2 regions of the Caproicibacterium lactatifermentans genome follow, and region 2 is predicted to be linked to the other one. Evidence: riboswitches for the same ligand, from Rfam matches in the RefSeq annotation. Region 2 holds a riboswitch; the other holds the start of a gene.

Region 1 (12,903 bases), 600 kb from region 2:
AATGCAGGTGGGGGGCCTCGTCTGCTTCGCAGGGGATTTCTCCCACCTTGCCAAGCTGATGTCCAACTTTGACCGTATCTCCTTTGTGCACAGAAATGTCGGTTAGTCCACAATAGCAGGTAGTCAGGCCGTTTGCATGGACAACCTGTACCATACCGCCAAAGTCTTCCGGTTCGGACACGGCCTGCACAGTGCCATCCGCCGCAGCGCATACGGGTGTACCTTTCGCGGCACGCAGGTCAATGCCGGCGTGTGCACGCCAGTCATGCATCGTTTTCGAGTAGAGCGGTGTTTCGCTGAAGGCGTGCTGTACCGGTGCATCCGGTACAGGTTCCTGCAGACCGGCAGGCGCAGCTGCAGCAGGCGCAGCAGACTTCGGCTGTGCCGCAGCTGCCGCGGAAGAAGCGGGTGCTGCCGATGCTTCCGCCTGGCTGCTTTGGGCAGGTTCACTGGTTACACTGCTCGTTTCCCAGCCGCTCTGTGAAGAAACGGACGGCAAGCTTTCTTGTGGGGAAGACACGGTGCTTTCCGTAATGGTGTTCAGTGTATCCAAAGTGCTTTTTTTGTACTTGTGCAAACTGCTGTAGGTTGTCCATCCCGCCACGGTAACTGCCGTCAGGCAAATAACCAGTGCAATGTAAAACCCTTTCTTTCCTTTTGGGGGCTTTTTACCGGGCGATGAGTTTGTGCCGCCGGATGGATATCCGGTGCTTGTTCCGTTTTCCTGTTCTTCCTGCTTTTTATAATCTTGTGTATTCAATCCTGCCACCTCCAGCCCTAGTATGGCCTTGCGGCAGGAAAATATACCAAAACAGGAAGTTTAGACAGAAAAAAACCGGGCTGCGGCACCCGGTTTTTTTCAATAGCTTGAGGGGTATATTGAGGAGGGTAGAACATACATCAAGTGAACGGTGCGGCTCCGTTGTTCTTGATTACATACTCAGTATACAGCGCTATAGCCCAAAATTTGTTAATAGTATGTGAATGTTTTATAAAGAATAACAACATTACGCCGTTTACAAACAAACGTTTGCGATTTTGTTCTTTCTATGGTATACTTATTTGCGGCGAAAGGAAAAGAGGAAATACAATATGCTTACAGCAAGCCAGCAGAAAGTTTACGACTACCTGAAAAGCCGCCTACAAACTGGGCTGCCGCCTACCGTGCGGGAAATCTGCGCGGCAACCGGTTTAAAATCGACTTCCAGCGTACATGCACATTTAAAAACACTGGAAAAAGAGGGCCTTATCACACGGGATGCCGGTCTGAACCGGGCCATTCATCTGACAGGGCAGAGTCGTTCTGTTCCCGTGCTGCAGGTACCTATTGTCGGCAGGGTCGCGGCGGGACGGCCCATTTTGGCAGTGGAGGATACAGAAGGCCATGTGCCCTATGCACCGGCGAAACGCAGTGAAGATGATGTCTATTTTGCCCTGCATGTACATGGAGAAAGTATGCGGGATGCCGGCATATTAGATAATGACATCGTCATTGCCCGTCAGACACCGGAAGCGGAAAACGGCGAAATCGTCATTGCAATGATAGATGGAGAAGCGACCGTTAAACGCTTTTATCGGGAACCCGGCCGTGTGCGTCTGCAGCCAGAAAATCCGGACTTTGAACCGATTTACACCAAAGAAGTTGCCATTCTCGGCAAGGTGGTTGCCCTCTACCGCAACTATTAAATAAAATATCTGAACAAGAAGCCAGCGCTGTTTAGGCGCTGGCTTTTTCTATGCCGCGGAAGCAATCCAACGAGAAATACCAATAAACAGCTTGCCTTGACAAGATGAAAATGATTCGATATACTAAAAATATATGTGGGGAGCTCACAAACGTGGGCTGAGAGTAAGCGAAAGTGCTTTGACCCTTCACCTGATTTGGGTAATGCCAACGTAGGGAACAAGAAAGAATTGTTTGTGGCAGCGCCTTTTGCAGGCACTGCTTTTCTTTTTGCCCGCCTTTGTTCCCACAGAACAGAAAAATGGGATATCCAGCAAAAGACCGCCGCTTTCACGGCTGGCTTTTGCGGCTGGCAGATTGGGGGCACCACCTTCTGCCGCAAAATGAAATGCTGGAAAGGGGTAATTACAAATGAGGACAGCATTAACAATCGCCGGAAGCGATTCCAGCGGTGGCGCCGGTATTCAGGCGGATATCAAAACCATGACGATGAATGGCGTATTTGCCATGAGCGCCATTACGGCTTTGACAGCGCAGAACACGACCGGCGTGCAGGGGATTTTTGAAGTGGGTTCGTCGTTCCTGGCACAGCAGATTGACAGTGTCTTTACAGATATTCGGCCGGACGCGGTTAAAATTGGTATGGTCGCTTCTTCTGCGCTGATTGAAACGATTGCGGAACGTCTGCGGTTTTACAAGGCGGAGAACATTGTGGTGGACCCCGTTATGGTAGCTACAAGCGGCGCAAAGCTGATTTCAGATGACGCTGTAGCGATACTGAAGGAACAGCTGCTGCCGCTGGCGACGGTACTGACACCAAACATTCCGGAAGCCGAGGTTTTGTCCGGACAAAAAATCACTTCGCCGCAGGACATGGAAAAGGCGGCGGCGGTTATCGGCAGCACCTATTCCTGTGCGGTGCTGTGCAAGGGCGGACATCGGCTGAACGATGCCAATGACCTCCTGTACCGTGACGGCGGATACAAATGGTTTGAGGGCAGGCGCATTGATAACCCCAACACGCATGGGACAGGTTGTACGCTGTCCAGTGCCATTGCGGCGAACCTTGCGAAAGGATACGATTTGGATACATCTGTCTGCAAGGCAAAAACGTATCTTTCCGGTGCGCTTGCCGCAATGCTGGATTTAGGTGCGGGCAGCGGTCCTATGGACCATGCGTTTGACCTAAAGCCGGCCTATTATGAGGAAGCGCGCCGATGAAAAAAACTTCGACCTTTCAAAACGGACTCATTTGGTTTGGCGCAGGCGTGTCCATTGCGGAAATCCTAACGGGGACTTATTTTGCGCCGCTGGGGTTCCAAAAAGGACTGCTGGCGATTCTTTTGGGGCATTTGATTGGCTGCTGTATGCTGTTCTTTGCTGGACTGATTGGCGGACGCAGCGGGCGCAGTGCCATGGGCACGGTCCAAATGAGCTTTGGCAGAATCGGCTGTTTGTTTTTTGCTTTCCTAAATATTCTTCAGTTGGTGGGCTGGACTGCAATTATGATTTACGACGGGGCGCTGGCTGCGAACGGTGTCGTTAGCACCGGCGCATGGGTATGGTGCCTCGTCATCGGCGGCCTTATCCTTGTGTGGATTGCCGTCGGTGTGGAAAACCTCGGCTGGCTTAATAAAATTGCCATGGCAGCACTGCTGGTGCTGACGGTTGTTCTGTGTGCTGTAATTTTCCGCGATGGTCAGGCGGAACCGGCAGTCAAAGGGGACTTGACATTTGGCGCAGCGGTGGAATTGGCAGTCACCATGCCGCTGTCGTGGCTGCCTCTGATTTCCGACTACACGCGTGAGGCGCAGCACCCGTTTGCCGCAACGCTGACCAGTACGGTGGTATACGGAATGGTCAGCTGCTGGATGTACATTATCGGCATGGGAGCGGCTATTCTAACGGGAAAGGCAGACATTGCCACCATGATGGTGAAAGCCGGATTGGGCATTGCGGCACTGCTGATTTTGATTCTTTCTACGGTGACGACCACCTTTCTTGACGCATGGAGCGCCGGTATTTCTGCGGAGTCACTGTCCAAAAAGATAAATGGCAGGCACGCGGCGATGTTGGTTACAGCCGTAGGCACCGTCTGCGCGATGTTATTCCCGATGGATGATATTACCGATTTTCTGTACTTAATCGGTTCCGTATTTGCGCCGATGGTTGCGGTGCAAATTGCAGATTTCTTCCTGCTGAAATGGAACTGCGGAGAAAGCAGGCTGGACGTGCTGAATGCGGTGGTCTGGTTGGCCGGATTTATCCTATATCGGGTACTGATGCGTGTGGACACGCCGGTCGGCTGTACATTGCCGGATATGGCGGCCACATTGCTGCTGTGTGTTGCTGCCCGCAGCGTGCAGAGAAAAATAACGCAAAAAGCTTAAACAGAAAGGGGCTGCTGCAAAGTTTTCGTTTTGCAGCAGCCCCTTTTTCTGCAGTTCTATCAGGTTTGCAGTGTTTCCCGCCAATCTTCCAGGTGCATTCCATTTATCGAAAGCATATATACATTATCCCAGTTTTCCTGCAGCGATTTGCGGTTAAAAATGCGTGAAGTCATCAGTTCCTCAAGGCTCGGAAAGGATACGCCGTCCGGTACGTCACAACTGTTTACCCAATACGGATTTTTGCGTTCCGGCAGGAACTTGAGGTAGCAAACCGTTTCGGTCTGGTCGTTGAATAGGTAGAAGCCTGCTTCTTGAATGTCTTTCCCATCTTTAAAATGTGCGCAAAAAGAATGATAGTCTATATTTGCCATACCTATATGACTTCCTTTCTGTACGGCTAAGTTTCACTGATGTTTCGGAACAGCTGGCGCACTTCCGCACGCAGACCGCGGTGCGCTGGTGCCTCCAGTGCGGGGTCTTCCTCCAGAAGGGAGCGGGCGGTTTGCTGTGCATCTTTTAGGACGTCAAGGTCGTTGTTGAGGTCGGCAATTTGCAGCTGTGGAAGGCCGTGCTGCCGCTGCCCAAAAAAGTCGCCTGGACCGCGTAGCTTTAGGTCCTGCTCCGCAATGACAAATCCATTGCTGGTTTCGCACATGACGCGCATACGTGCGCGGGCCTCTTCATTTTGTGCGTCGGTAATTAAAATACAGTAGCTTTCGTAGCTGCCGCGGCCGACTCTGCCGCGCAGCTGATGAAGCTGGGACAGACCATACTGTTCCGCATTTTCAATCAGCATATCCACCGCGTTCGGTACGTCTACGCCAACCTCCACAACAGTTGTGGAAACCAGAATATCAATGCAGCCATCGGAGAAATCCTGCATGATTTTTTCCTTTTCGCTGCTTTTCATGCGGCCATGCAGGCTGCCAATGCGGCAGTCCGGTAGAACCTGCCGCAGACGGCAGGTGTAAGTTTCCACACTGGCTTTATCGCTGTCAGAATCGATAGCAGGACAGATAATATAGGCCTGCCGTCCCCGATGAACGTGTTTTTGCAAAAAGTGCAGTGCACGTATCCGTTTACCGCTGTCAATGCAGTAGGTCTGAATGGTCTGTCTGCCCGGCGGCAGTTCGTCAATAATGGAAATGTCCAAGTCTCCGTAAATCATAAGGGCCAGCGTGCGCGGAATCGGTGTGGCACTCATCACCAGCACATGTGGATTTTGGGATTTTTCTGCCAGAGCCTCTCGCTGACCGACACCAAAGCGGTGCTGTTCATCTGTAATGACCAGTGCGAGCTTTCGAAACTGCACATCTTTAGTCAACAGGGCATGGGTGCCAACCAGCAGCTGCAGGCTGCCGTCCGCTGCAGCTGCCTTTACCTGCCCTTTTTCCTTGGCTTTTAAGGAGCCAGTCAGCAGCCCAACATGAATGCCGGCGGGTTCCAGCAGGGAGGAGAGAGATGCGAAATGCTGATGTGCCAAAATATCCGTTGGGGCCATTAAAACAGCCTGCATGCCATTTTGGATAACGACAAAACAGCAGGCTGCGGCGACCGCTGTTTTGCCGGAACCGACGTCCCCTTGAATCAGTCGGTTCATGGGCAGGCCGCTCTGCATATCCCGCACGGCTTCCTCTGCGGCCCGTTTCTGTGCGCCGGTCGGGGAGAAGGGGAGCAGTTTCCAAAACGAGGAAAGGCAGTTGTCCTCTATGCGGAAAGAGCTTTTTTTGCGGGAGCGCCCCTTCATGGACAGCAGACCGAGCTGAAGGACCAACAGCTCCTCAAAAGCGAGCCGCCGGCGGGCGACCTCCATGCCTTCCCGGTCCTTTGGCTGGTGGATATTTTCCAGCGCAAAGCCCAGCTTACATAAAGAATGTTCATTTCGTATCTGCGGTGGAATGGGGTCACGCAGTGTTTCCGGCAACAGCCGCAGCGCTTCCCGCACAGCACTTTCTACCACACGGGTGGAAAGTCCTTTTGTCTGCGGGTAAATCGGACGCATACCCGGACAGGTGCCGTCCTCGGCAAAGTTGGGGGCTGCCATTTGCCGCCGGCCGCGGCTCATGGTCACCTTTCCATAGAACAGATAGATTTTGCCGGTATGAATGAGGCTTTGTATATAAGAGTTATTAAAAAAGACGATGTCCAATGTACTGCCATCTTCATCAAACGCACACACATGAATCAGCATCAGACCGCTGCGGGAAAAGACGGGCGCTCCCACGCTTTCTGCCGTGGCACGCACAGCACAAGATACATCCAGCGGTGCGTCGGCAATGGTGTACGGCTGACTCCAATCCTCATAGGTGCGCGGATATAAACGCAGCAAAGCGCCGACAGTAGGTACGCCAAGCTTTTGAAAAAGTTCCGCGCGCTTACTGCCGACGCCTTTTAATTCAATCATCGGTTTTGCAAATAAAGAATGCATTATTCAACAGAAATCAGGAAATAGTGGATAGGCTGCCCGCCGTTTACCAGCGTTATTTCAATGTCGGAACTGATTTTATTCTTGATACGGTTATAGGCATCATTTGCCTGCTCCTCTGAAATATCCGCGCCGTAAATAATGGTGATAAAGGCGGTGGAGTGCGTTACCATGGAGCGTGTCAGTTTCGAGCAGGCGTGTACAATATCTTTCTCAATATAAGTCAGTTTGCCGTTCACCAAACCGAGAATATCGCCTTTTTTAATGCGGTGACCGCCGAATTCACTGTCACGGGCGGCGAATGTGATAGTACCGGTGTCTACGTTGCCGGCGGCTTCCATCATCTTTACAGCGTTGACTTCGCAGGAAGTGTCAGGGTCATAGGCCAGCATAGCTGAAAGGCCCTGCGGAATGGTACGGGTAGGCAGCACCATGACTTTCCGGTCCTTGACCAGCGGAACAACCTGCTCCGCTGCCATAGTAATATTCTTGTTGTTGGGCAGAACCATAACCGTCTTTGCCGGTGTGGCCAGAACAGCTTCCAGAATATCTTCCGTGCTGGGGTTCATGGTCTGGCCACCGCTTACCACATGGGTGCAGCCAAGGTCCACAAACAGCGCCTTCAGGCCGTCGCCCGCAGCGACCGTGACAAAGCCGACTTCTTCTGTCGGCTGCGCAGGCTTCAGCGATTCTTCTGCTTTTTGTTCGTGGGCGGCGGCGTCCGCTTCCTGTGCCTTGCGGTGCTGTTCCTTCATGTTTTCAATTTTGACGGTCAAAAGCTGACCATAGGTAAGGGCTGCTTCCAGCGCGCGGTTTGGCTGTTCCGTGTGTACATGTGTTTTAATGATGTCATCATCTGAAACAACCACAACACAATCGCCGATTGTCTGCAGGTAGCTGCGCAGCAGCTCTGGGTCCTTGGTTGGTTCCTGTGTGCGGCTGACAATAAATTCAGTGCAGTAGGTGAAGCGAATATCCGCATCAAATTCGGCTGCAGCACTGCGGAACGCATCGTCCTGTGTCAGGTCAGCGGAAACATTTTCTTCCACTTCATTTTCGATAATGACACCATCATGGAAAACGCGCCTCATGCCTTCCAGAATGCAGCACAGACCTTTGCCGCCGGCATCTACCACACCGGCTTTTTTCAGGACAGGCAGCAGCTGCGGTGTCTGGGCCAGCGCTTCTTCCGCACCTTTGCAGACAGCTTCCCACACACTGATGGGGTCGTTGTCCAGTGTGGCGGCAGCTTTGCCCTTTTCTGTGGCGACACGCGCCACGGTCAGGATGGTACCCTCCGTCGGCTTCATGACGGCTTTGTAGGCATCTCCCACGCCAATTTCCAGTGCACTGACCATATCCAAACCGTCCACTGTATCTTTCCCTTTTACGCCATCGGCAAAGCCGCGGAAAAGCAGGGAAAGAATAACGCCGGAATTTCCGCGCGCGCCGCGCAGCAGTCCAGAAGCCGCCGTACGGGCAACATCAGAAACGGTTTCGCTTTTTGATTTCTGCAGTTCAGCAGAAGCATTCGCCATGGTCATAGACATATTTGTGCCAGTGTCGCCGTCCGGTACAGGGAAAATATTCAGTTTATCAATGCTGTTCCGGTTCTTCGCAATATTGTTTGCGCCGGAAATCATTGCGTCTCGCAATTCTGCTCCGTTTATCATGAGAAAGCTCCTTTGGAAACCTTATAATCCAGGTGCCGGAAGCGCGCCCTGCACCTATTCTTTTCTACAGGCTGTTATTTAATTACAGTATACCATACAACGGGTAAGGATTCAACTGAAACTTCCTGTGCATTGGCGGTGGTTTTTGGGCCGGAAACGCTGAAATACTGCGGATTTTGGAACTTTAAAAGGTCACTGCAGTTCCAGTGGCTCCACACTCTGGCAGCGGCCGGTTGTGTCGTCAATTTCAAACAGACAGCAGTCCATTTTAAAAGGGCCCTGCTGTACTAGGTCGAAGCGCACGGGCATTTGGCTGCGCATTTTGCGGATAGTAAGTTCCGGCTTTACGCCCAAAATAGAGTTAACTGTGCCGGTCATGCCAAGGTCGGTCATGTAACCGGTGCCCTTTGGCAGAATGCACGCGTCTGCGGTTTGTACATGGGTGTGGGTGCCCCACAGGGCGCTGACTTTTCCATCCAAATAATAGCCCATGCTGCGCTTTTCGCCGGTTGCTTCCGCGTGAAAATCTACGACCGTAATGGTGGGCGTGTCTTTCAGCAGGCGGTCCGCCGTAAAGAAGGGGTTGTCCAGCGGGTCCATATATACTGTGCCCATCAAATTTAAAATTCCAACCTGAATACGGCCCATATCATAGACCATATAGCCGTGCCCCGGTGCTCCGGCGGGAAAATTAGCCGGACGCAGCAACTGGCCGCATTCGTCGTAGGTATCATAGCTTTCCTTTCTGCGGAAGCTGTGGTTGCCGGCTGTCAGCACGTCAACACCGCTGTCCAGCAGATAGCGCACGGAAGAGGGCGTCAGCCCGTTTCCATCGGCACTGTTTTCACCGTTGGCAATGACCAGATCCACGGCCTTCAGCTTTTTCAGCGTTGGCAACTTGGACCGCAGAAAGCGGCAGCCGACACTGCCGACAATATCACCAATGGCCAGAATATTCACAATAAGGTCCTCCTTTTTCGGGCAGTTCGTTTTTATATAACATGAAAAAACTGCCGCACAACGCAGAGATGCGGTACGGCAGTGCAGGACTTATTTCGCGTAGTCGACAGCGCGGCTTTCGCGGATGATGTTCACTTTAATTTGGCCCGGATATTCCAGGTCAGCCTCAATCTTTTTGCAGATGTCGTGTGCCAGCATGGTCATTTGGTCGTCCGAAATAGCTTCCGGTTTTACAATGACACGGATTTCACGGCCGGCCTGAATCGCATAGCAGCGTTCAACACCTTCGAAGGAAGATGCAACTTCCTCCAGCTTTTCCAAACGCTTAATGTAGTTTTCTGCATTTTCACGGCGCGCACCCGGACGAGCGGCGCTGATGGCATCAGCAGCCTGTACCAAACAGGCAATAACGGTCTTTGGCTCAATGTCGTTATGGTGGGCGGCAATTGCGTGAACGACCGCTTCGCTTTCTTTGTACTTACGGGCCACGTTTACACCGATGTCTACATGGGAGCCTTCCATTTCATGGTCAAGCGCTTTGCCGATATCATGCAGCAGACCGGCACGGCGTGCCATGGTTGGGTCTAGCCCCAGCTCGGAAGCCATAATGCCGGCAAGAGAAGCCACTTCCAGGGAATGTTCCAGTACGTTTTGGCCGTAACTTGTGCGGTAGCGCAGGCGGCCGAGCAGCTTGATAAGCTCTGGATGAATACCGGTGATGCCTGTCTGTAGGACAGCATTTTCACCAGCTTGTTTAATGGAAGTATCTACTTCACGGCGGGCTTTTTCAACCGTTTCTTCAATGCGTGCCGGGTGAATGCGCCCGTCAGCAATCAGTTTCTCCAGCGCGATGCGGGCTACCTCACGGCGAACCGGGTCAAAGCTGGAAATGGTAATGGCTTCCGGTGTATCGTCAATGATAAGGTCAACACCTGTCAGTGTTTCGATTGTACGGATGTTGCGGCCCTCACGGCCGATAATGCGGCCTTTCATCTCATCGTTCGGCAGCGGAACAACCGAAATAGTTGCTTCGGAAACGTGGTCTGCTGCGCAGCGCTGGATAGCCATGGAGATGACTTCGCGGGCAGTGCTGTCCGCTTCGTCCTTTGTCTGCTGCTCAATGTCACGCAGCTTAACGGCTTTTTCGTGCATTAGCTCGGACTCAAAGTGGTTCAGCAGGTATTCCTTTGCCTGCTCGGCCGTAAAGCCGGAGATACGCTCCAGCTTTTCCAACTGCTGCTTTTTAATGTCCTCTGCTTCATTCAGGCGGTCCTCCGCCTGCTTGTTCTTTTTGGTCAGCTTATCCTCTTTATTTTCCAGGGATTCAAGCTTTCTGTCCAGGTTTTCTTCTTTCTGCTGCGCACGGCGTTCCTGTCGCTGAATTTCCTTGCGCCGGTCGTTAATTTCACGGTCGGCTTCGCTGCGCATGCGGTGCAGTTCGTCTTTCCCTTCCAGTACGGCTTCTTTTTTCTTTCCCTCTGCGGATTTAATCGCGTCGTTGACAATCCGCTTTGCTTCCTCCTCGGCGGAGCCGATGGCAAGCTCGGCGGTATGTTTGCGGTAGCGTTCTCCCGCAAAAAATCCCGCAGCAATGCCTGCAGCCACACAGACAATGCAAAGGATAACTGTTACTAAGATCGGATTCATTTTGAGCACCTCCTCTGTCCCGGAGAGCGCCCATTCCGCTTTGCATACAGATGTGGAAATAATCAATATTCTTTTTTCGAGTAAAAATGTGCAAAACGGCCCATTTCAGTATAAAAATGGGCCATACGCCGGCCGCGCCCGGCGGTTTGCCTGTCACTCTATCTGCTGGAGCAAAACAGGTGCTTCCAGTGGACTTTTGCAGTCCGCAGCTTCCTGCCGGCAGACTGCGTAAAAATCATGTCAGTCATTAAAAAGGGACGGGAATAAGTCCCAAAATGCAAATTCATGCATTTACTTCATAATTGTATAACGAGAAGCGCTTAATTGTCAAGAAAAGAAGCGGTACTTTCGCTGCTTTCGCAAAATTTGTAGGTTATGCTGTTCCAGTGCACTGCTGATAGGGAAAAAGTGTACATTGTCCATTGACAAGGTTTCCGGGACGTGCTATGATACAGGCAAACTGAATATCGGAAATCGTTGATGAGGGAGCCGTGCTTCCTCCTACAGCAGAGAGCGGGCGCCGGTGGCTGAAAACGTCCGCAGTAGGAAGAGCACAAAGGTTACCGCCTCTGAGTGTGTGCTGAAGAAGTACGCCGGTCCGGCAGCCGTTAACCTGTCGCAAAAGATGCACCTATCCTTTTCCAAAGGAAGGTGTAATCTGGGTGGAACCGCGAGATGACAGCGTCTTGCCCCAGTTTTTGGGGCAGGGCGCTTTTTATTTTCCCGTTTCCGACAGCATCCAGTCTGCAGAAAAATGCACAATTTTATGTAAGGAGAGAAAATCATGATAAATGTCACACTGAAAAGTGACGTCCGCTCCTTTGAGCCCGGCGTCACAGTAGCAGAAGTAGCCAAAAGCATCGGTCCTGGTCTGTATAAAGCGGCCTGTGTTGGCCGCGTAGACGGCAAGGTCGTAGACCTGCGCACCCCGCTGACCAAAGACTGCAAGCTGGAAATCCTCACGTTTGACAACGAAGACGGCAAGCGTGCCTATTGGCATACAACTTCTCATATTATGGCACAGGCAGTTCAGCACCTGTGCCCAGAGGCAAAGTTCGCCATTGGCCCTTCCATTGACCATGGCTTCTATTATGATTTTGACCTGCCCCGTACCCTTACACCGGAAGATATGACTGCAATCGAAGCGGAAATGAAAAAAATCATCAAACAGGACATTCCGCTGGAACGTGTAGAGGTTTCACCGGAAGAAGCCATGAAGATGATGGAGGACGCCCATCAGGACTATAAGGTGGAGCTGATTCAGGAGCACAGCGGCAAAGGCGAAAAGATTACATTCTATAAGCAGGGCGATTATATTGACCTGTGTGCCGGCCCGCACCTGATGAGCACCGGCTGTGTTAAGGCAGTGAAGCTGACAAACTGCACCGGCGCTTATTGGCGTGCCGATGCCAAAAATAAGATGCTGCAGCGTGTTTACGGCATTTCTTTCCCCAAAAGGGCGGACTTGGACCACTATGTGGAGATGTTGGAAGAAGCCAAGAAGCGTGACCACCGCAAACTGGGCCGTGAACTGAACTTATTTACATTCATGGAGGAGGGTCCGGGCTTCCCGTTCTTCCTGCCGAAGGGGGTTGTCCTGCGCAACCTGCTGCTGGACTACTGGCGGGATGTGCACAAAAAGGCCGGCTATCAGGAGATTTCCACACCGGTTATCCTCAGCCGTAAGCTGTGGGAACGCAGCGGCCATTGGGCACATTATAAAGATAATATGTATACAACCGTCATTGACGGCGAAGATTATGCGATTAAGCCGATGAACTGCCCCGGCGGTATGCTGGTTTATAAGACACAGATGCGTTCCTATAAGGACCTGCCGCTCCGTCTTGGTGAAATCGGACTGGTGCACCGCCATGAACTGTCCGGCGCACTGCACGGTTTGATGCGTGTACGCTGCTTCCACCAGGATGATGCGCATATCTTTATGGCACCGGAACAGATGAAGAGTGAAATTCAGGGCGTTGTCCGTCTGATTGACAGTGTCTATAAAACCTTTGGCTTCCCGTATCACATTGAACTTTCCACAATGCCGGAAGACCACATGGGCGATGAAAAGACTTGGGACGACGCGACACGCATTCTGCGTGAAGCAGTAACCGGGATGGG
Region 2 (18,248 bases):
AAAACAGGGATAAAGACGTGGAGGTTCCATTTATATATGAAACAGGTTATTATTATCGGCGCCGGGCCGGCAGGCCTGACCGCCGCGCATGATTTGCTGTCCCGCGCAGGCAACGACTATAACGTCACGATACTGGAAGAAAGCAACGCCGTTGGCGGCATTTCCCGTACAGTGCGCTGGCACGGCAACCGCATGGACATCGGTGGACACCGCTTTTTCTCCAAAGAAAGCCGTGTCAACCGCTGGTGGGCGCAGCGGCTGCCCGCGCAGGGCACACCGGCCTACGACGACAAAGTGCTGAACCGTCCCTGCACGCTGACGCCGGACGGACCAGACCCCGAAGTACAGGACCGCGTCATGCTGACACGGCAGCGGGTGTCACGCATTTATTACAACCGCCGCTTCTTCGACTATCCCATTTCTATGAAGCCACAGACGTTCCGGAACCTCGGTCTTGCCAGCACCCTGCAGGCCGGCGGCAGCTACCTGCACGCCTGTCTGCACAAACTGCCGGAAAACAATCTGGAAAATTTCTACATCAACCGCTTTGGCAAAACGCTGTACAGTATGTTCTTCGAGGGATACACTGAAAAGGTGTGGGGACGCCCGCCGCGCATGATTTCCGCAGACTGGGGCGCACAGCGCGTAAAAGGCCTGTCCGTTTCCGCCGTGCTGAAAGATATGCTGCAGAAAGCAGCTGGCAAAAAATCCACCGATACCCAAACTTCTCTGATAGAACAGTTCCAGTACCCGAAATATGGTCCGGGCCAAATTTGGGAGCAGACCGCCGCTGAGGTGGAAAGGATGGGTGGCACACTGTACCGAAACTGCCATGTAACCGGCATCCATACACAGGACGGCCACGTAACTTCCCTGACCGTGGAAACCCCGAAAGGAATACAAAACATAACCGGTGACATTTTCCTGTCGTCTATGCCGGTCAAGGACCTTATCGGCGGCATGGATGCGGTTCCGGAAGAAATCTCCAAACTGGCGGCTGGCCTTCCTTACCGCGATTTTGTCACACTGGGGCTTCTGGTGAAAAAGCTGAACCTAAAAAACGAAACCGGCCGCAAAACGCTGGGTAATATCGTACCCGACTGCTGGATTTACATACAGGACACCGGCATTAAGCTGGGACGGCTGCAAATTTTCAACAACTGGTCCCCCTATATGGTGAAAGACCCGGAACACACCATATGGATTGGGCTGGAATATTTCTGCACCGAGGGTGACGCCTTCTGGAACATGACTGAAGAATCCTGCATGGCCTTTGCCGCTGGTGAGCTGCTGAAAATGGGCATTCTGGCAAGTGCGGACGATATTCTGGATTTCCACCGCGAACGCGTGAAAAAAGCCTACCCCGCCTACTTTGACACCTACGCGCACATGGACCGCATCATTACTTACTTAAATCAGTACCAAAATTTGTACTGCATTGGCCGCAACGGGCAGCACCGCTACAACAACATGGACCACTCCATGATGACAGCCTTTGAGGCGGTGGACAATATTCTTTCTGGCCGCGCGGACAAGACAAACGTATGGAATGTGAATACCGACACGGACTATCAAGAAGAAAAACAGGACTGACGGATGGTGTATGGTATGAACAGACAACAAATACGCCCGTCCGTCTTCTCCCATCCATACCTACTGCTGTGTCTAGGCTGCATGCTGGTGTACGCCAGTTTCTCAGCCGGACAGGCGGAAGCTCCGCTGCCCCTGCGCAGTGTTCTGCTGCCAGCCATCTGCACGGCACTGGGCACAGCGTGGTTTATGGCACGATACTGCATATGCGGTAGTTCCCATCTGCTGTCCGTCCTGACAGTGATATTCTCCGCCGCGTGTGTGCTCTGTGCCGCAATGCTGTGCCTGTTGTCGAGCCACCCGCTGTCCGCGCTGACACTGCTTTTGCTACTGATGCTGGCCGCCGCCGGTTTCTGGGAATACCGACAGCAGTGGCTGTCCGACCAGGCCACCTGTATTCTGCTGGGCGCAGGTGCTTTCTTTCTGCACGCCTGCTATATTTTATATACTTCTTATCTGACACGTCAGCACGATGTTTTTCCGGTGTCTCAGTCGGAAGGGCACCAGGCATATATTTTATATTTTGTAGACCACAATTTTGCCCTGCCGGATTTTGCCCCCAATAAGGTCTGGGAGTTCTACCATCCGCCGCTGCACTATTTTCTCAGCGCCATGTGGGTAAAGCTGCAGATGTTCTTCGGCACCAATACGGAGACCGCCATAGAAAATGTGCAATTCCTGTCGCTTTTCTATTCCTGCGCCGTCATCATTCTCGGGTACCGCATTCTGCAGGCACTGCACCTAAAAGGTGCGGCGCTCACGCTGCCGTTCGCCATCCTCTGCTTTCACCCGATGCTCATTCTGCTGGCCGGCAGCATCAACAACGATGTGCTGTGTCTGGCATTGACCATGGCCTCCATTTTGTATGCCATTCGCTGGTACCAGAGTCCAACCGTAAAAAACATTCTTCTACTGGGCCTGTTCCTTGGTCTTGCCATGATGGCGAAAAGCGCCGGTGTGCTGGCGGCACCCGCCGTGGCGGTTCTGTTTCTGATTCGTCTAATCAAAGGAAAGGGAAAGCGCCGCGGCCTGTGGAAACAGTATGGCCTGTTCCTGCTGGTCTGTGCACCGCTGGGACTGTGGTGGAGCCTGTACGGAAAAATCCGCTTTCAAATGCCGTTCGGCGCTATCTCCGCGCTGGCAAAAAACAACCCGCAGTATCTGGGTACTGATACGCCCCTTCAGCGGCTGTTCAGTATAGACTGGCAGCACCTGACCGTTTTTGAAAACTGGGACTGGCAAAACCAAGTCTTTGAGCACAACCTGTTTACAGCACTCTTTAAAACGTCCGTCTTTGATGAGGCAAAGCTGTTCACGGGAGGTGTCGGACTGTGCTTTTCTCAGGTCCTGTTCTGGACTAACATCCTGCTGGCTGCAGCTGCCTTTGTCTGCATGGTTCGCTGCGCTGTGCAGGTGGGAAAATCCGGCAGTCTGCAGCCGTACCGCTCAGAAGTGCTGTTCTGCGGTGTGCTGTACGGCACCTGCATGGCGTTTTACATCTGGTTCTGTTTTAAACAGCCCTTCGCCTGCACCCAAAGCTTCCGATACATTTTCCCCACGGTCCTGGTCGGCACCGTGGGTATCGGTGCAGTACTGCAAGAGCACCGTCCCCGTGCCGTAACCTGTGCCCTTGCACTGCTTATCACGCTGTTCTGTGTGTGCAGTGCCGGTGTCTATCTACTGTTGGGTACAAAATAAACAACAATCAAAAAGCCCGCCGCACGGAAAACTGCTTCTCCGCACGGCGGGCTTTCTGTATGTTTTTGTCAGGTATTCTGTACACATTTCTGTTTTCGGCGGACTCTGCGTGCCTCCCGCTCCGGAACAACAACTTTCTTCTGATAAATGACCGTTTCCTTTACTGCCACACCGCTCAGCGCCAGCAGGCTGATGAGGTTTGGTATGGCCATCAGTGCGTTGGTAATGTCAGACAGTGTCCAAACGAGCTGCATCTCCACGGTAGAGCCAATGAGAGACATAAAGGCAAACAGCACCCGATACACATAGCTGGCAGAGGGGTTCTTTACCAGAAACTTCAGCGCCACTTCGCCCATATATTCCCATCCGATAATTGTAGAAAACGCAAACAGTGTCAGGCTAATGGCTACAATCCATGCGCCCATAGGACCAAGCACGCTCTGGAACGCCTGCATGGTCAGTTCCACACCATTCAGTACATGCCCGTCCGGTCCCTTTGTCCCCAGTACGCCGGAAGCGGCAATGCTTAGGCCGGTCACCGTGCAGACCACGATGGTGTCAAAGAAAGCTCCGGTCATGCTGATGTACCCCTGACGGGCCGGATAATCTGTTGTAGCCGCTGCTGATGTAATGGCCGCGGAGCCAAGGCCCGCTTCATTGGAAAAGACACCGCGTGAACAGCCGGCACGCATGGCATTCATCATGGTCACCACAATCGTACCACCGACGCCGCCAGCCGCCGCACGTGCCGTAAAGGCCATGTGGAAAATCTGTGCAAGGCCGGCAGGCACATTCTGTATTCTGCTAAAAATGCAGGCAAATCCAGCCATCATGTACAGTACAGCCATTGCCGGTACCAGTATGGACGACACTTTGGAAATAGACTGAATGCCGCCGACCAGTACAACGAATGCCAGTATGGTGATAACCAGGCCGGTTATCCATGTTGGTATATGAAAGGTACCGTATATAGCAGAAGAAATGGAGTTTGCCTGCGTCAGGTCGCCGATACCGAATGACGCCAGCACCGTAAACACTGCAAACAGTGCAGCCAGTACCATGCCGAGCTTTTTGCAGCGAAATCCATTTTTTATGGTATACATGGGGCCACCGCACATCTCGCCGTTTTGGTCCCGTTCCCGGAACCGGACCGCCAGTGTACACTCGGTGTACTTCGTTGCCAACCCGACCATTGCCGAAATCCACATCCATACCAGTGCGCCCGGGCCGCCCATCACCATTGCCGTAGCCACACCGGCAATATTGCCGGTGCCTATGGTGGCAGCGAGCGTTGTCATCAATGCCGCAAACGGCGTAATGTCCCCGGAACCATTCTTTTTATGGGAATCCTCCCCAAAGACAGAGCGCAGCGCATATCCCAGATTCCGCCACGGCAGAAAGTGAAGTCGAAACATTAGAAAAATGCCGGTGCCTATCAGCGCAGTGACCATAACTGGTCCCCACACAGCACCGTCAATGCGTTCCAACAAATTGGTTATTTTACTCATTCGGGGCCGTCATCTTCTTTCTTTTTTATAATCCGTGTCCTACAGGATGAATATTGAAATGCAATCCTGTTTATTCATTCTCCTGTACCTCTTAGTAAGATTATAGAGGAAATCACAGTGTTTGTAAATGTACCCGCTGTGCAGTCATGTTACCTCCAGCACTCTGCGGCCGCCTTTTTTGCCCGGTGGGATTGTGTTATAATGGAAACAGAAAAAACGGTTTCAATTTTGCAGACAAAGGAGTTTTCCACCATGAGAAAAAAAGCCGCAGCCCTGCTGCTGGCGCTGGTCCTCTGCATTGGCGCGGCAGGCACGCTGCCCGCTGCAGCCGCCGGCAGTTCTTCCGTCAGCTCCACGACATCTTCCCGCTCCGGTACACCGATACAGCTGACAGATGAGCACCTGAAGCTGACTGTGCCCACCGGCCTGTACGCCTTTACGCAGAACACGGACCCCTCGGACCCCTCACTTGCCAAAGCGGGCATTACAAACTGGATTCGGCAGAAACAGGATATGCAGCAGCAGAATGAAATACTGCTCATCTGCGCCCCAAACAGTGCCTACACCATTTATCTGCGGAAAAAGGATACTTCCAGCACTCAAAAATACTACAATATGAAGGATATGTCCGGTACCGCGGTGCAGTCGCTAATGTCAGAACTGAACAAGCCGGAGTCGTCCGTAAACGGCTCAGACTCCATAAAGTCCTCCTCCAAGCGCGTTACCGGTGCTGCAGGGCTGCCGTATGTGTATGTGGAAATGAACGGTACACTGGACAATAAAAAGGTCCAGGAGGCCGCCTACTTAACCATTGCGAATGGCAGAAGCTATACACTGGGAACTTATCGGGAAATTGGCGCACTTACGGCACCGCAGCATGCCAGTTTGAAGGCACTGGCAGACAGCCTTCAGGTAACGCAGTATCTGCCCAAACAGCAGGAAAGCGGCGGTTCCGCTTTTTCTGCACTATTTCTGGCAGGACCGCTGCTGTTCCTGGCGGCACTGGTGGCAGTACTGTACATTGTCGGCCGCGTAAGCCGTACCCATGAAAAGCGGCGCAAAGCTGTTATGCTGGAGCGCATAACGGACTACCGCCGGCGGCAGGAAGAAAAGGAAGCGGCAGCCCGCGAGCGGGGCATTCCATTGGCGGGACCGGAAGTACTGGTGGAAAACACAACAAAGTGTGTGAAAAAGGCGCTGCAGCGCTTTAGCCGGGTAGACCTGCTGCTGAATCGAAAGGGAACTTGGATTTTTCTGCTGATTGCAGCGGCCTTGTGCCTGTTTATCGCAACAAAGGATTCCTCTACATTGGTCAGAATCTTTGCCATACTCGGCGCCGTATTCTGTGTGATCTATATTTTACGCATCCCGCATAAGGTTTTTCAAGCGGAGGATGGAACTTACCGCAAAATGAAGACGCGCAAAGTGCGCTACCAGTTTCGGGCAGAGGATTTTCGGGTGACCGGCGTTTCCTCCGGTGTTTACCCCTATGTGCAAATTGCCAAGGTCTACGAAACCAGCCGATACTTTTATCTGTACCTAGGCGCAAACCATGTCTGTTTAGTCAACAAGCATGATTTTACCAAAGGCACCGCCGATGACCTGCGTGCCATTTTGCAGAAACAATGTTCAAATTTTAAACCGCACCGAAAGCACCGAAATAAATAAAACAGACAGAAAAGCAGCCGTCTAAAAATCCAACGGCTGCTTTATAAAAACTCTCTCTTTTTTAACCGGAAGGCCGCTTACAAAATGGCCAATACAATAAAGTTCAGTACAAACAAAATGGCAGAAACAAGCAGGATAGGATGGACGTCCTTGAACTTGCCCTTGACAGCCTTGACAATGCAGTAGAAAATGAAGCCCGCCGCAATGCCATAGGAAATGCTGTAAGCCAGTGCCATGAAGATAGCCGCGCCAAAGGCAGGAATGGCCTCTTCCATGTCCGGCCAGTTAACTTCCTTGAAGGAGCTCATCATCATGATACCGACGATAATCAGTGCCGGTGCCGTAGCCGCGGCTGGGATACAGCCCGCTACCGGAGCAAGAATTGTGCACAGCATGAACATAATCGCCGTTGTCAGGCTAGTCAGTCCTGTGCGGCCGCCAGCGCCAATACCGGCAGCGCTTTCCACAAAGGTTGTTGTGTTGGATGTGCCGAAAATAGCGCCGATGGAAGTAGCAATGGAATCCGCAAACAGCGCACGGTCCATTTTGGAGTTGAAGCCTTTGCTGTCGTTCAGTGCCGCCTCGTCCTCTTCACTGAAAATACCGGTGCGGCGGCCTGTACCGATGAAGGTGCCGATGGTATCAAATGTATCGGAAAGGCTGAACGCAAAGATGGTCATAATAACCAACAGGAACTTGCTGGGGTCGTTAAACAATGAACCCATGCCCTGCGAGCTGAACGCAGCGCCGAAAGTGGTGCCCAGTTTGGAAAAAGCAGTGCCAAGGCTTCCAAACGTAATGGACGCGCCGGAGAAATCCGTAACGCCAAACGGAATGCCGATTACTGTTGTGGCGATAATGCCAATGAGAATGGCGCCCTTAACGTTCAGCATGAGCAGAATCACAATGAGAATGATGCCGAACAGTGCCACCAGCACGGAGGGCTGGTTAAAAGTAGCGATAGACGGAACCACACCACCATTGGAAGCCACCGAGGTAATTCCCTTGTAGGCTGCGGTCGCGCTGTATGGCTGACCGTTGATAGCCACCATGGAAGAACTGTCCGTTGAGAACTGGATAAGGTTTGCATTCTTCAGGCCGATATATGCCACAAAGATGCCGATGCCGCCGCTGATAGCATTTTGCAGGCTCTTTGGAATCGACTTGATAATGAGCTTACGGAATTTGGTAACGGTAATGATGATGTTGATAAGGCCGCAGATGAACACCATTGCCAATGCCTGCTGCCAAGTGAAGTGCAGGGACATGCACACCGTGTAGGTAAAGAATGCGTTCAGTCCCATGCCCGGCGCCTGTGCGTACGGAACATTTGCGAACAGTGCCATGACCAGGGTGCCGATGGACGCGGCAATGATGGTAGCCAGGAACACCGCCTGACTGTCCATGCCGGTCTTGCTAAGCACCTGTGGGTTAACAAACAGGATATACGACATGGTGAAGAACGTCGTAATACCGGCCATAATTTCCGTATGGACGTTTGTCCCGTTCCCCTTCAGGTTAAAAAAGTCTCCCTTGGGATGGTACGCCTGTTTCTTGGTTTCCTCCATTTTATTTCCTTCCTTCAAAAAATAAAACTGCCCGGCAAATCATTGTGTCGGGTTCTATTTTTAAGTATATCTGTTTTTCTGACATTGCGCAAGGTGTTATTTACACAAAATTTCGATTTCTGAAATAAATTATTCATACTTTAGCAGTTCCTACGCTTTCTGTCATTCCCTTCTGCACACTTTCCACAGGCCGCAGACACAGAAACCCCGGAGCCGTAAAATGGCTTCGGGGTTTGGTTGGTCATATTCCAATATGTAGATGCCACAGAGTATATAATCAGCGGCTTCCAGTCTTTATACATTCAAATTAGCACGTTGACATCTTTTTCCTACCTCCAGTTGAACTGGGGGTTATCATGCCTATTCGGCGACAAAAAAAGCAACTGATTTCTTATACGGAAATCAGTTGCTTGGTGGTTGCGGAGGCAGGATTTGAACCTACAACCTTCGGGTTATGAGCCCGACGAGCTACCGGGTTGCTCCACTCCGCGATATTCTGTTGAACGCATGCCGTTCTGAACGGCACTCATATATAATACCACGGTGTTTTAGAAAAGTCAACTGTTTTTTTGTTTTTTATTTGTAGGTAGGCCAATAACCGGTTTTGCGCCCTTCGGCAATACGGCATACGGTTTACAGGAGGGGCACTGCGGCGTATAATAGGGGCACCTGACAGGAGGCTTTTTTATGGCAAAGAAAAAAGACGAGAAGACCAATGTCATGCGAATTCTGGACAAGGCAAAGGTCACCTATACTGCCCACTTCTACGACCACTCGGACGGCAAAATTGACGGCGAAGCGGTCGCACGCAAGCTGGGACAGCCGCTGGCGCAGGTCTTTAAAACGCTGGTGACATGCGGTGCGGACAAAGCGTACTATGTGTTTGTGCTGCCCGTTGCCGAAGAACTGGACTTGAAAGCCGCCGCACGCAGTGTCGGCGCCAAAAGCGTGGAAATGATTCATGTGAAGGATATTAACAAAGTATCCGGCTACATTCGCGGCGGATGCAGCCCCATCGGCATGAAAAAACAGTTTATCACGGTATTTGACCAGAGTGCGCAGAACTTCCCCACCATTTACGTCAGCGGCGGAAAAATCGGCACACAGGTGGAGCTGCCCCTTGCGGACCTGCTGCGTCTGACCGGCGGCACCACCGCGGCCATCGCCGTTCCCGCACCGGAGGAGGACCGCCATGCGTGATAAGTTTACGCGGGTGCTGGACCTGCTGGTAGAACACTTCGCAGGCGGAAAAGCCGGACAGCCCAACCGCACAGGCTTTGTACGCACCGCTGTACTTTCCCTTGTGCTGGCTGCGGTACTGCTGGTCCTGCTCATTCTGGACGAAAGCAGCCGCCTGCACACCCGTTTCGGACTGGACATTCCGCTGCTGGTCATCACATTGGTTCTGACCGCGGGACTGCTGCTTTGTGCTGTGCGCAGCATTCAGTATCTGCGAAAAAATAAACAACAATAAAGAAGGTATTGGTTCCGCGCTGCCAAAGCGTCGGACCAGTACCTTCTTTCGTATTTATTTTGTTTCCAATGCGATATACCGAAAGAAACTTTCAGTCGTGGAACAGATACTGCCGCAGGCCATCCGGCGAACTTGCCAGCGGCACCTTACGCCCATCAGCGTGCAAATCCTCCGGACCACCGTAGCCATAGGCGGCACCGATAAAGGGCAGGCCCACTTTATCGGCACCAACGGCGTCAAAGTGCGTATCGCCCACCATGACCGTGCTGGTTCCGCTTTCGGCATGGCTCAGCGCCAAAGCATGACGGATAACCGTATCTTTGTCCGAATGCCGGTCGCTATTGTCCGCCGCACTCACGACATCAAAATACTGTTGAATATGGAAGCAGGGCAGCATTCGCTCCACCATATTTTGTGGCTTGGAAGAAGCCACGCACACGGTTGCGCCCGCCTGCTTCAGGTCCCGCAGCAGTTCCGGAATGCCGGGGTAGATGCTGGTCTTTTTCCAGCCGTCCACATTGTAATGACAGCGAAAATGCTGCACCGCCTGCAGCGCCTGTTCACGGTTCATGCCGCAGTAAGTCATGTACCCCTGTTCCGCCGGCGGACCGACAAAGCGCCGCAGTGTCGCCGTCGGCGGCACCGGGTACCCCATTTCTTGCAGCGCCAGCCGCACGCAGTCCATAATGCCTTCGCCTGTATCACAGATTGTCCCGTCGAAGTCGAACAAAACCGTTTGATAGCACAGCCGCAAATAAAATTCCTCCTGTCAGCCTCGTTTTTGGAAAGTGCAATTTCTGCTCTTATTATACCGGTCGAGCCGAAAAAGCGCAAGTACAGCCGTGGTTTTCTCTTTTCTACAAAAAACGGCGGCAATAGACAGCAGGTTTTCTTTCCTATCCATTGCAGAACGGACGCTTTCTGCGTAAAATAGAAAGAAAAACCAATAAAAAGATTTAGAATAGGCAGGAGACAATAAATAAAATGACTGATTATCAGCTTGTGGCAACGGACCTTGACGGCACACTAACCACTACTCAAAAACAGATAACGCCCCACACGCAGCAGGTCCTCCTGCGGTCACAGCAGATGGGTGCACGGCTGGCACTTGTTTCCGGCCGTCCAATAAACGGTATCGCATCGCTGGCAAAGCAGCTGCAGATGGACCGATTTGGGGGATGTATTATTTCCTTTAACGGTGCAAAAATTTCCTCCTGCAGCACCGGTGAAACGCTGTACGAGCGCTCTTTGCCGCAGAACGTCCTGCCGCAGCTGTGCGGATTAAATAAAAAGTACCGTTTGACTTCCATGATTTACAGCCCCGACACCATTATTACCGAAACGGGTAATAACCGATATGTGCTGTTCGATGGCCGCATTAACCATATGGCAATAGAGGAAGTGCCGGACCTGATGCAGCGCATTGATTTTCCAGTACATAAATTTCTGTTCGCGGGTGACCCGCCGTATCTGGAAAAACTGGAGCCTGACATACGCAGCCAGTTCCCTTCCTGCAGTATTTACCGCAGTGACCCCTATTATCTGGAGGTCATGCCCAGCAACGTGGACAAAGCGCAGGCACTTTCGGCGCTGCTGGGATGGCTGCATTTAACACGGCAGTCCCTTTTAGCCTGTGGTGACGGCTTTAACGATGTTTCCATGGTACGCTTTGCCGGCATGGGGGTAGCAATGGAGAACGCCCAGCCGGAGGTGAAAGCCGCAGCTAAATTTGTCACCCGCTCCAATGATGAGGATGGCGTCGCCTATGCGGTACAAAAATTCATTTTGCATGAAGTGTAAAAATTCGGTATTTTCTTTAAAACTCATTCGCTTTTCACTGTCTTTTCATCTATAATGGAAGAAAGACCTGTCTGTACTTTTTTCAGCCAGCAGAAACGCCAAAACGAAAGAAGGGCTGTTACTATGTTTGAACAGATTCTGCACGAATACCTGCAGGGACAAAGCTGCGAAGCATACCGCGTACTGGGAGCGCACTTTACCAGTGAGTATGGTCAGCAGGGTGTGCGCTTCACCGTATATGCCCCCCATGCCCAGAACGTGTTCCTCATCGGTGAGTTTTCCAACTGGAACGCCTGGCAGATGACGCGCTCCCCTATGGGTTTCTGGAGTATTTTTGTGGAGGGCGCACAGGAAAGCCAAATGTACAAATACCGCATTCAAACGCCGGATGGCCTATTTGACCGAGCCGACCCGTTCGGTTTTTACGCAGAAGTGCGTCCTGCTACCGCCAGCCGTATTTGTCAGCTGGAGGGCTTCACCTGGACGGACGAGCAGTGGATGGCACACCGCGGCAAAAACTACAACTCTCCCCTGTCCATTTATGAAGTTCACCCCGGTTCATGGCGTATTAAAGACGGCCAAAAAGGCATCGCACGCTTCTTTACTTATGACGAACTTATCGATACCCTTCTGCCATATGTAAAGCAGGAAGGTTTTACCCATATTGAGCTGCTTCCGCTAACAGAGCACCCGCTGGATGCCTCGTGGGGATACCAGGTTTCCGGCTACTACGCCGCCACCAGCCGCTACGGCACCCCAAAACAGCTGATGCACTTTGTGGACTGCTGCCATCGGGAAGGCATTGGCGTTATTATGGACTTTGTGCCGGCCCACTTCATTAGTGACAATTATGCACTGAGTAAATTTGACGGCTTCTATTTGTATGAAAGCGAGAACCCCGACCTGCGGGAAAGCGAGTGGGGAACCGTCTTTTTTGACTTCACCAAGCCACACGTTGTCAGCTTTTTAAAATCCGCCGTTGATTTCTGGCTGACCTGCTACCACTTTGACGGCATTCGCTATGATGCGGTTTCCCGCCTGCTGTATGTATGCGGGCAGGAAAACCGCGGCGTCAACGAGGCAGGTGTATGGTTCCTGCGCAATACCAACTATGCCATGCAGCAGCGCCACCCCGGCGCCATGCTGATTGCGGAAGATTCCACCAATTTTCTGAAGGTTACGGCGCCGGTCGAGTACGGTGGACTGGGCTTCGACTATAAATGGGACCTTGGCTGGATGAATGACGCACTGGATTATATGATGAAGCGGCCGGACGAGCGTCCCGGCTTTTCCCGAGAAATTACGTTTTCCATGAGCTATTTCTATAACGATATCTTCCTGCTGCCGCTGTCTCATGATGAAGTCGTTCACGGTAAGCGGACGATTATTGATAAAATTTACGGTTCCTATGATGAAAAATTTCCGCAGCTGCGCCTGTTCTGGCTGTATATGTTTACACACCCTGGCAAAAAGCTGAACTTTATGGGCAATGAACTGGCGGAATTTAAAGAATGGGACGAAAATGCCGGGTTGGGCTGGAACCTACTCTCCTATCCTAAGCACAGTGTCTTTCACCTCTTTGTCACAACCCTGCAGGACTTTTACCGTAACCACCCGGCACTGTACCAGAACGACTACCACCCGAAAGGCTTCCAGTGGATGGACCTTACCAATGTTGGCCGGTGTCTGTTCGCCTACTGCCGCGACAGTCTGGAGGAGCCGAACCATGAAAAGCTGTACATTGCGCTGAACTTTTCCGCACGTCCCGCCATTGGGTACTTTCTGCCGGTGCGGGAACATGGCACCTACACGGAAGCGTTCAACACAGATAAGACAGATTTTGGCGGTGACGGCCACCACAATCCAGCGGTTCTCTCATTCCGGCAGGGCGGCCATGAGGGCATCCGTGTGGACCTACCCGCTTACGCCGGAATTGTATTTAGCCGAAAAAAATAAAACAAAAAAAGCAGGCACCACACCGGATACGGAAATGGTATCCAGTGCAGTGCCTGTCTTTTTTATAAAATCAGCGCATAATCTGCTGCATTTGCTCCAGAGTAGGATAGGACAGAACCGCACCGTGATACCCACCATCTTTGCAATGTCGGTGATATTTATATTCTGCTCCTTATCATCGTATCTGTTTTGCGCTGCTGTCAGCAGCCGACCCCTGTTTCATCCGTTTCCGGTACTGTATGTGCAGCCCTTTGCTGCAAAATCTGCGGCAGCACATTGATGAGCGATCCCGCCAGCATCAGCACAATGCCCATCAGCATATTGGGGGTAATGGATTCGCCCAGAATCAGCACCGCAAAGACAGGCGCAATGGCCGGTTTCAGCATGAACACAATGGATGCTTCCGCCGCGGAAGTTTCCTCCATTGCCAAAAAGTAAAAGGCAAACCCGCCGCAGGTGATGCCGATAAAAACATACAGCACAATGGGAAAATTCTGCAGGGTATAGCCGCTCAGCATGGGGACAGCCGAAAAAGCACCCAGCCCGGCAGCTGTCAGTACCCCCGCCACGGCTGGAATGTGGGATACCGCAATCAGCAGCAGCATTTCCGCGCTGCCGAACAGAAATCCGCCGCAGGTAACCGCCAGTCCGCCGTAGTCCGCACATTTTTTCTTGCTGAGTGTGCTGTACAGCGCAAACAGCACCGCCGAAATCAGCGCAAACGCCACACCAGTTCTGTTCCCTTTCATATGCATGGGGTTCAGAATAATCAAAATGCCCAGCAGTTCCAGCACCATCGTGACTACTTGGTTTTTGTGCACAGTTTCGTGCAGCAGCACACCCGCCAGCATAATGACAAAAATGGGGTTGCTGGAGAACAGCACCGCCACCGCGGAAGCCTCCGCATTATGTACCGCCAGCTGATAAAAAGACATACTCAGCACCACATTTAAAAATCCAAGCACCGCCAGAAATTTATAGTCTGTACGGGCAATGGTGCAGCTGCGCTTTCGCAGCGCACGGTGTGCAAAGGGAATCAGCAGAATACCCGCCGCAAGGAACCGTGTGCAGGTAATCTGAATCGGGTTAAAGCTGCCAGCCAGTCCTTTCAGCGCCACTTCCATCGACGAAAAAAGCAGTGTTGCCAGCAAAATATAGATTGGGCCTTTCTTCATGATGACATCTCCTCAAACTATTAAAGTCCAGTTTACACTATACCATATTTCTTCACAAAAGACGCTTATTTACGGGAAAAATCCAATTTTCCCGTGGAATCTGCTCATATACAGCAAAACAGAGCAGCCCGGTCCGGCGGGAAGTCCCGCACGGGCACAGCTCTGCTCTGTTTTGCCGTACTCTTCAAGGAGGAAAATGTATAAAAAAGGCAGAATAAAGGCTTGGCCTTTTTGGCCTTTATTCGTTAAAGATCGATACCACTTCGCCATCCAAAATCCGGTTCATGTTTTTCACGGCACAGAAATTCCCGCACATGGTGCAGGTATCTTCTTTTTCCGGCTGGGAGGCGGCACGGTAGCGGCGGGCCTTCTCCGGGTCAATGGAGAGGGAGAAAATCTTTTCCCAGTCCAGTTCTCTGCGTGCCTGTCCCATGTCCCGGTCCCAGTCAGCGGCACCGGGAACACCCTTGGCAATGTCAGCGACATGGGCCGCAATGCGCGCGGCAATAATGCCCTCTTTTACATCCTGCAGGTCCGGCAGACGCAGGTGTTCGGCCGGCGTAACGTAGCACAGGAACGCGGCACCCTTCCACGCAGCAAGGGCACCGCCGATAGCGGAAGTGATGTGGTCATAGCCCGGCGCAATGTCGGTGACGATTGGTCCCAGCACATAAAACGGTGCACCATGGCACAGTGTCTTTTCAATCTCCATGTTGGCGGCAATCTGGTCCAGCGGCATATGTCCGGGGCCCTCAATCATGACCTGCACATTTTTTGCCCATGCGCGCTTGGTCAGTTCACCCAGTGTGATAAGCTCCTCTATCTGGGAAGCGTCCGTGCCATCCGCAAGACAGCCGGGACGGCACGCATCGCCCAAGCTGAGCGTCACATCGTACTGCTGACAAATGTCCAGCACTTCATCAAAATGCTCGTAAAACGGATTCTCCTTGCCTGTCATCATCATCCACGCAAAGATAATGGAACCACCGCGGGAAACAATATTCATCAGGCGCTTGTTGCGTTTAAACTTCTGGGCGGTTTCACGGTTAATGCCGCAGTGAATTGTCATAAAGTCCACGCCGTCCTGTGCGTGCATCCGCACAATATCCAGCCACTCCTCGGTGGTAATGTCCTTCAGTGCCTTATGATAATACACAACCGCGTCGTAAATAGGCACGGTACCAATTATCGCCGGGCACTGCTGGGTAAGCATACGACGGAACTTCTGTGTATCGCCGCAGGAGCTGAGGTCCATAATCGCTTCGGTGCCCATATCCACTGCACTTTTGACCTTTTCCAGTTCCATGTCGAGGTCCCTGCAGTCGCGGGAAGTACCAAGGTTGACATTAATTTTCGTTTTAAGCGCCGAACCTACACCGCTGGGTGAAAGGGAAGCATGATTCTTGTTGCAGGGAATCACTGCCTGACCGGCGGCAACCAGCTGCCGCACTTTTTCTGCCGGAATGTTTTCTTTTTGGGCAACTGTCCGCATAGCATTGGTGACCATGCCCTTCTTTGCGGCGTCCATCTGTGTTGTGTATTCCATTGATAAAAAGCCTTCCTTCTTTTTCATTCCGGGCAGCAAAAAGCGGAGAACGCCACACCGGGCATTCTCCGCGTAAAAGCAAGTATTTCCTTACTCCCTACGGTGGCATTGCCCACATCAGGTTAAAGGGTCGAAGTGTAAAACTTCCTCTCAGCTTGCTGTAGACAAGCTCCCCTGAATATTTGAGGCAAGTGTACCATATATTCGGTATTTTGTCAATATCCTGCCGGGGAAACGCCTAGAAACTGTTTTCATCTGACAAACGATATGGTAAGATAAGCAATACAGAACAAAAAATGAAGGAGGCTGCGAACCATGAATGCAAAGGAACGGCGCAGCGCAATCGTACATCTGCTGCAGGGGGCAGAAAAGCCGGTAAGTGCTTCTGCATTGGCGGAAACTTTTTCCGTCAGCCGACAGGTCATTGTGGGGGATATCGCCCTGCTGCGGGCCGGCGGTGCGGATATTTCCGCCACACCCCGCGGCTATACCACACGCCGTCCGGCGGAAGGACTGGTACGGCAGATTGCCTGCCGCCACGATACAGTCCAAACACAGGCGGAACTGCTAGCCATTGTGGACCAAGGCTGCACTGTGCTGGACGTCATTGTGGAACATCCCATTTACGGACAGCTGACCGGCCCGCTGCAGATTTCCTGCCGGTATGAGGTACAGCAGTTTATGCAGCGCTGTGCGCAGTCAGATGCACAGCTGCTTTCCAACCTGACGGACGGCATTCACCTGCACACGCTTGCCTGTCCGGATGAAGCCGCGTTTGAGCGGGTGCAGACCGCACTGCACCGCCTGCATATTTTACTGGACGAATAAATCCCAACAAAAATGGTTGACAAGGTACGCCTGGTTGTGTATGATTGTATTTATTGGTATCAAGACACATGTAAATCCATGTAAACGCATAAATATATATTTTTAAAGCAGGTGTTTTCTTGGAAAAAGTAAAAGCGTTCCTCAAACGAAAAGATATTGTCATCTCCGCTCAGCGCTACGGCGTAGACGCGCTGGGGGCCATGGCGCAGGGGCTGTTCTGCTCCCTGCTGATTGGCACCATTATTAGCACACTAGGCACACAGTTCCACATCGGCTTTCTCACTGCACCGGTAGCAACGGTCGCCGGCACATCCTACACGGTGGGCGGCCTTGCCTCCGCCATGAGTGGACCGGCTATGGCCGTTGCAATCGGTTATGCTCTGCATTGTCCGCCGCTGGTTCTGTTCTCCCTCATCGCAGTAGGCTTTGCTTCCAACGCACTGGGTGGAGCCGGCGGACCGCTGGCGGTGCTGTTCGTTGCTATTATCGCTTCGGAAGTCGGCAAGGCAATTTCGCATGAAACGAAAGTGGACATTCTTGTCACGCCGCTGGTGACAATCGGCGTGGGCGTGGTGCTGTCGTGGTGGTGGGCACCCGCACTGGGCGCGCTGGCCATGAAGATGGGCACGCTCATTATGTGGGCCACCAACCTGCAGCCGTTCCTGATGGGGATTGTCGTATCTGTACTGGTGGGCATTGCGCTGACGCTGCCCATTTCTTCGGCGGCCATTTGCGCGGCGCTGTCCCTCACCGGACTGGCTGGCGGTGCTGCTGTAGCAGGCTGCTGTGCCCAAATGGTCGGTTTTGCCGTGATGTCCTTCCGTGAAAACCGCTGGGGCGGGCTGGTTTCGCAGGGAATCGGCACCTCTATGCTGCAGATGGGCAACATTGTACGGAACCCGCGTATTTGGATTGCGCCCATTGTCACTTCGGCCATTACCGGACCGATTGCAACCTGTTTGTTCCATTTGCAGATGAACGGCACGCCGGTTTCTTCCGGCATGGGAACCTGTGGCTTTGTCGGACAGATTGGTGTTTACACCGGCTGGGTAAAGGATATCGCCGCAGGCACCAAAGCCGCCATTACCGACATGGACTGGGCTGGCCTGTTCCTCATCAGCTTTATCCTGCCCGCTGTGTTGTGCCCGCTTATCAATTACTTCTGCCGCAAAGCTGGCTGGGTGAAGGACGGCGACATGAAGTTAACCTGACAGAATACTTCTTATAGAATAAAGAAGCCGGACGTTCCGCGGAATTTTTCCCGCCCGAACGTCCGGCTTTTGATTGTTTTTTAGCCGCTGACCATTTTCGCCGAAAGGGCCTTCAGCTTTCGGCAGGCCGCCGTGATATCCGGGCTTCCAAAAACAGCAGACACAATGGACACACCGTCCACGCCGGTGCCCGCAAGCTGCATGAGGTTATTTTCCTTTATGCCGC

What was found. Region 2 has a riboswitch for thiamine pyrophosphate ahead of thiC (phosphomethylpyrimidine synthase ThiC). Riboswitches for the same ligand answer to the same signal wherever they lie in the genome.
Region 1: another riboswitch for thiamine pyrophosphate. It lies ahead of thiD (bifunctional hydroxymethylpyrimidine kinase/phosphomethylpyrimidine kinase); the one in region 2 lies ahead of thiC (phosphomethylpyrimidine synthase ThiC).

Annotation. Positions count from the first base shown of each region.
Region 1 covers NZ_CP046051.1:1,808,325-1,821,227, reverse strand. Annotated here, with positions in the region: gene GJQ69_RS08870 (M23 family metallopeptidase) at 1-760, opposite strand, end outside; gene lexA (transcriptional repressor LexA) at 1,093-1,686, shown strand; TPP riboswitch at 1,814-1,920, shown strand; gene thiD (bifunctional hydroxymethylpyrimidine kinase/phosphomethylpyrimidine kinase) at 2,096-2,905, shown strand; gene cytX (putative hydroxymethylpyrimidine transporter CytX) at 2,902-4,074, shown strand; gene GJQ69_RS08850 (hypothetical protein) at 4,134-4,445, opposite strand; gene recG (ATP-dependent DNA helicase RecG) at 4,472-6,478, opposite strand; gene GJQ69_RS08840 (DAK2 domain-containing protein) at 6,502-8,172, opposite strand; gene GJQ69_RS08835 (TIGR00282 family metallophosphoesterase) at 8,365-9,132, opposite strand; gene rny (ribonuclease Y) at 9,223-10,779, opposite strand; gene thrS (threonine--tRNA ligase) at 11,564-12,903, shown strand, end outside.
Region 2 covers NZ_CP046051.1:415,326-433,573, reverse strand. Annotated here, with positions in the region: gene GJQ69_RS02095 (NAD(P)/FAD-dependent oxidoreductase) at 37-1,593, shown strand; gene GJQ69_RS02090 (ArnT family glycosyltransferase) at 1,609-3,288, shown strand; gene GJQ69_RS02085 (alanine/glycine:cation symporter family protein) at 3,357-4,796, opposite strand; gene GJQ69_RS02080 (YcxB family protein) at 5,049-6,464, shown strand; gene GJQ69_RS02075 (NCS2 family permease) at 6,542-8,032, opposite strand; tRNA gene GJQ69_RS02070 (tRNA-Met) at 8,447-8,523, opposite strand; gene ybaK (Cys-tRNA(Pro) deacylase) at 8,720-9,232, shown strand; gene GJQ69_RS02060 (hypothetical protein) at 9,225-9,506, shown strand; gene GJQ69_RS02055 (HAD hydrolase-like protein) at 9,598-10,260, opposite strand; gene GJQ69_RS02050 (Cof-type HAD-IIB family hydrolase) at 10,491-11,306, shown strand; gene glgB (1,4-alpha-glucan branching protein GlgB) at 11,430-13,262, shown strand; gene GJQ69_RS02040 (DMT family transporter) at 13,463-14,437, opposite strand; gene thiC (phosphomethylpyrimidine synthase ThiC) at 14,676-15,983, opposite strand; TPP riboswitch at 16,061-16,169, opposite strand; gene GJQ69_RS02030 (transcription repressor NadR) at 16,299-16,811, shown strand; gene GJQ69_RS02025 (PTS sugar transporter subunit IIC) at 16,931-18,022, shown strand; gene thiE (thiamine phosphate synthase) at 18,103-18,248, opposite strand, start outside.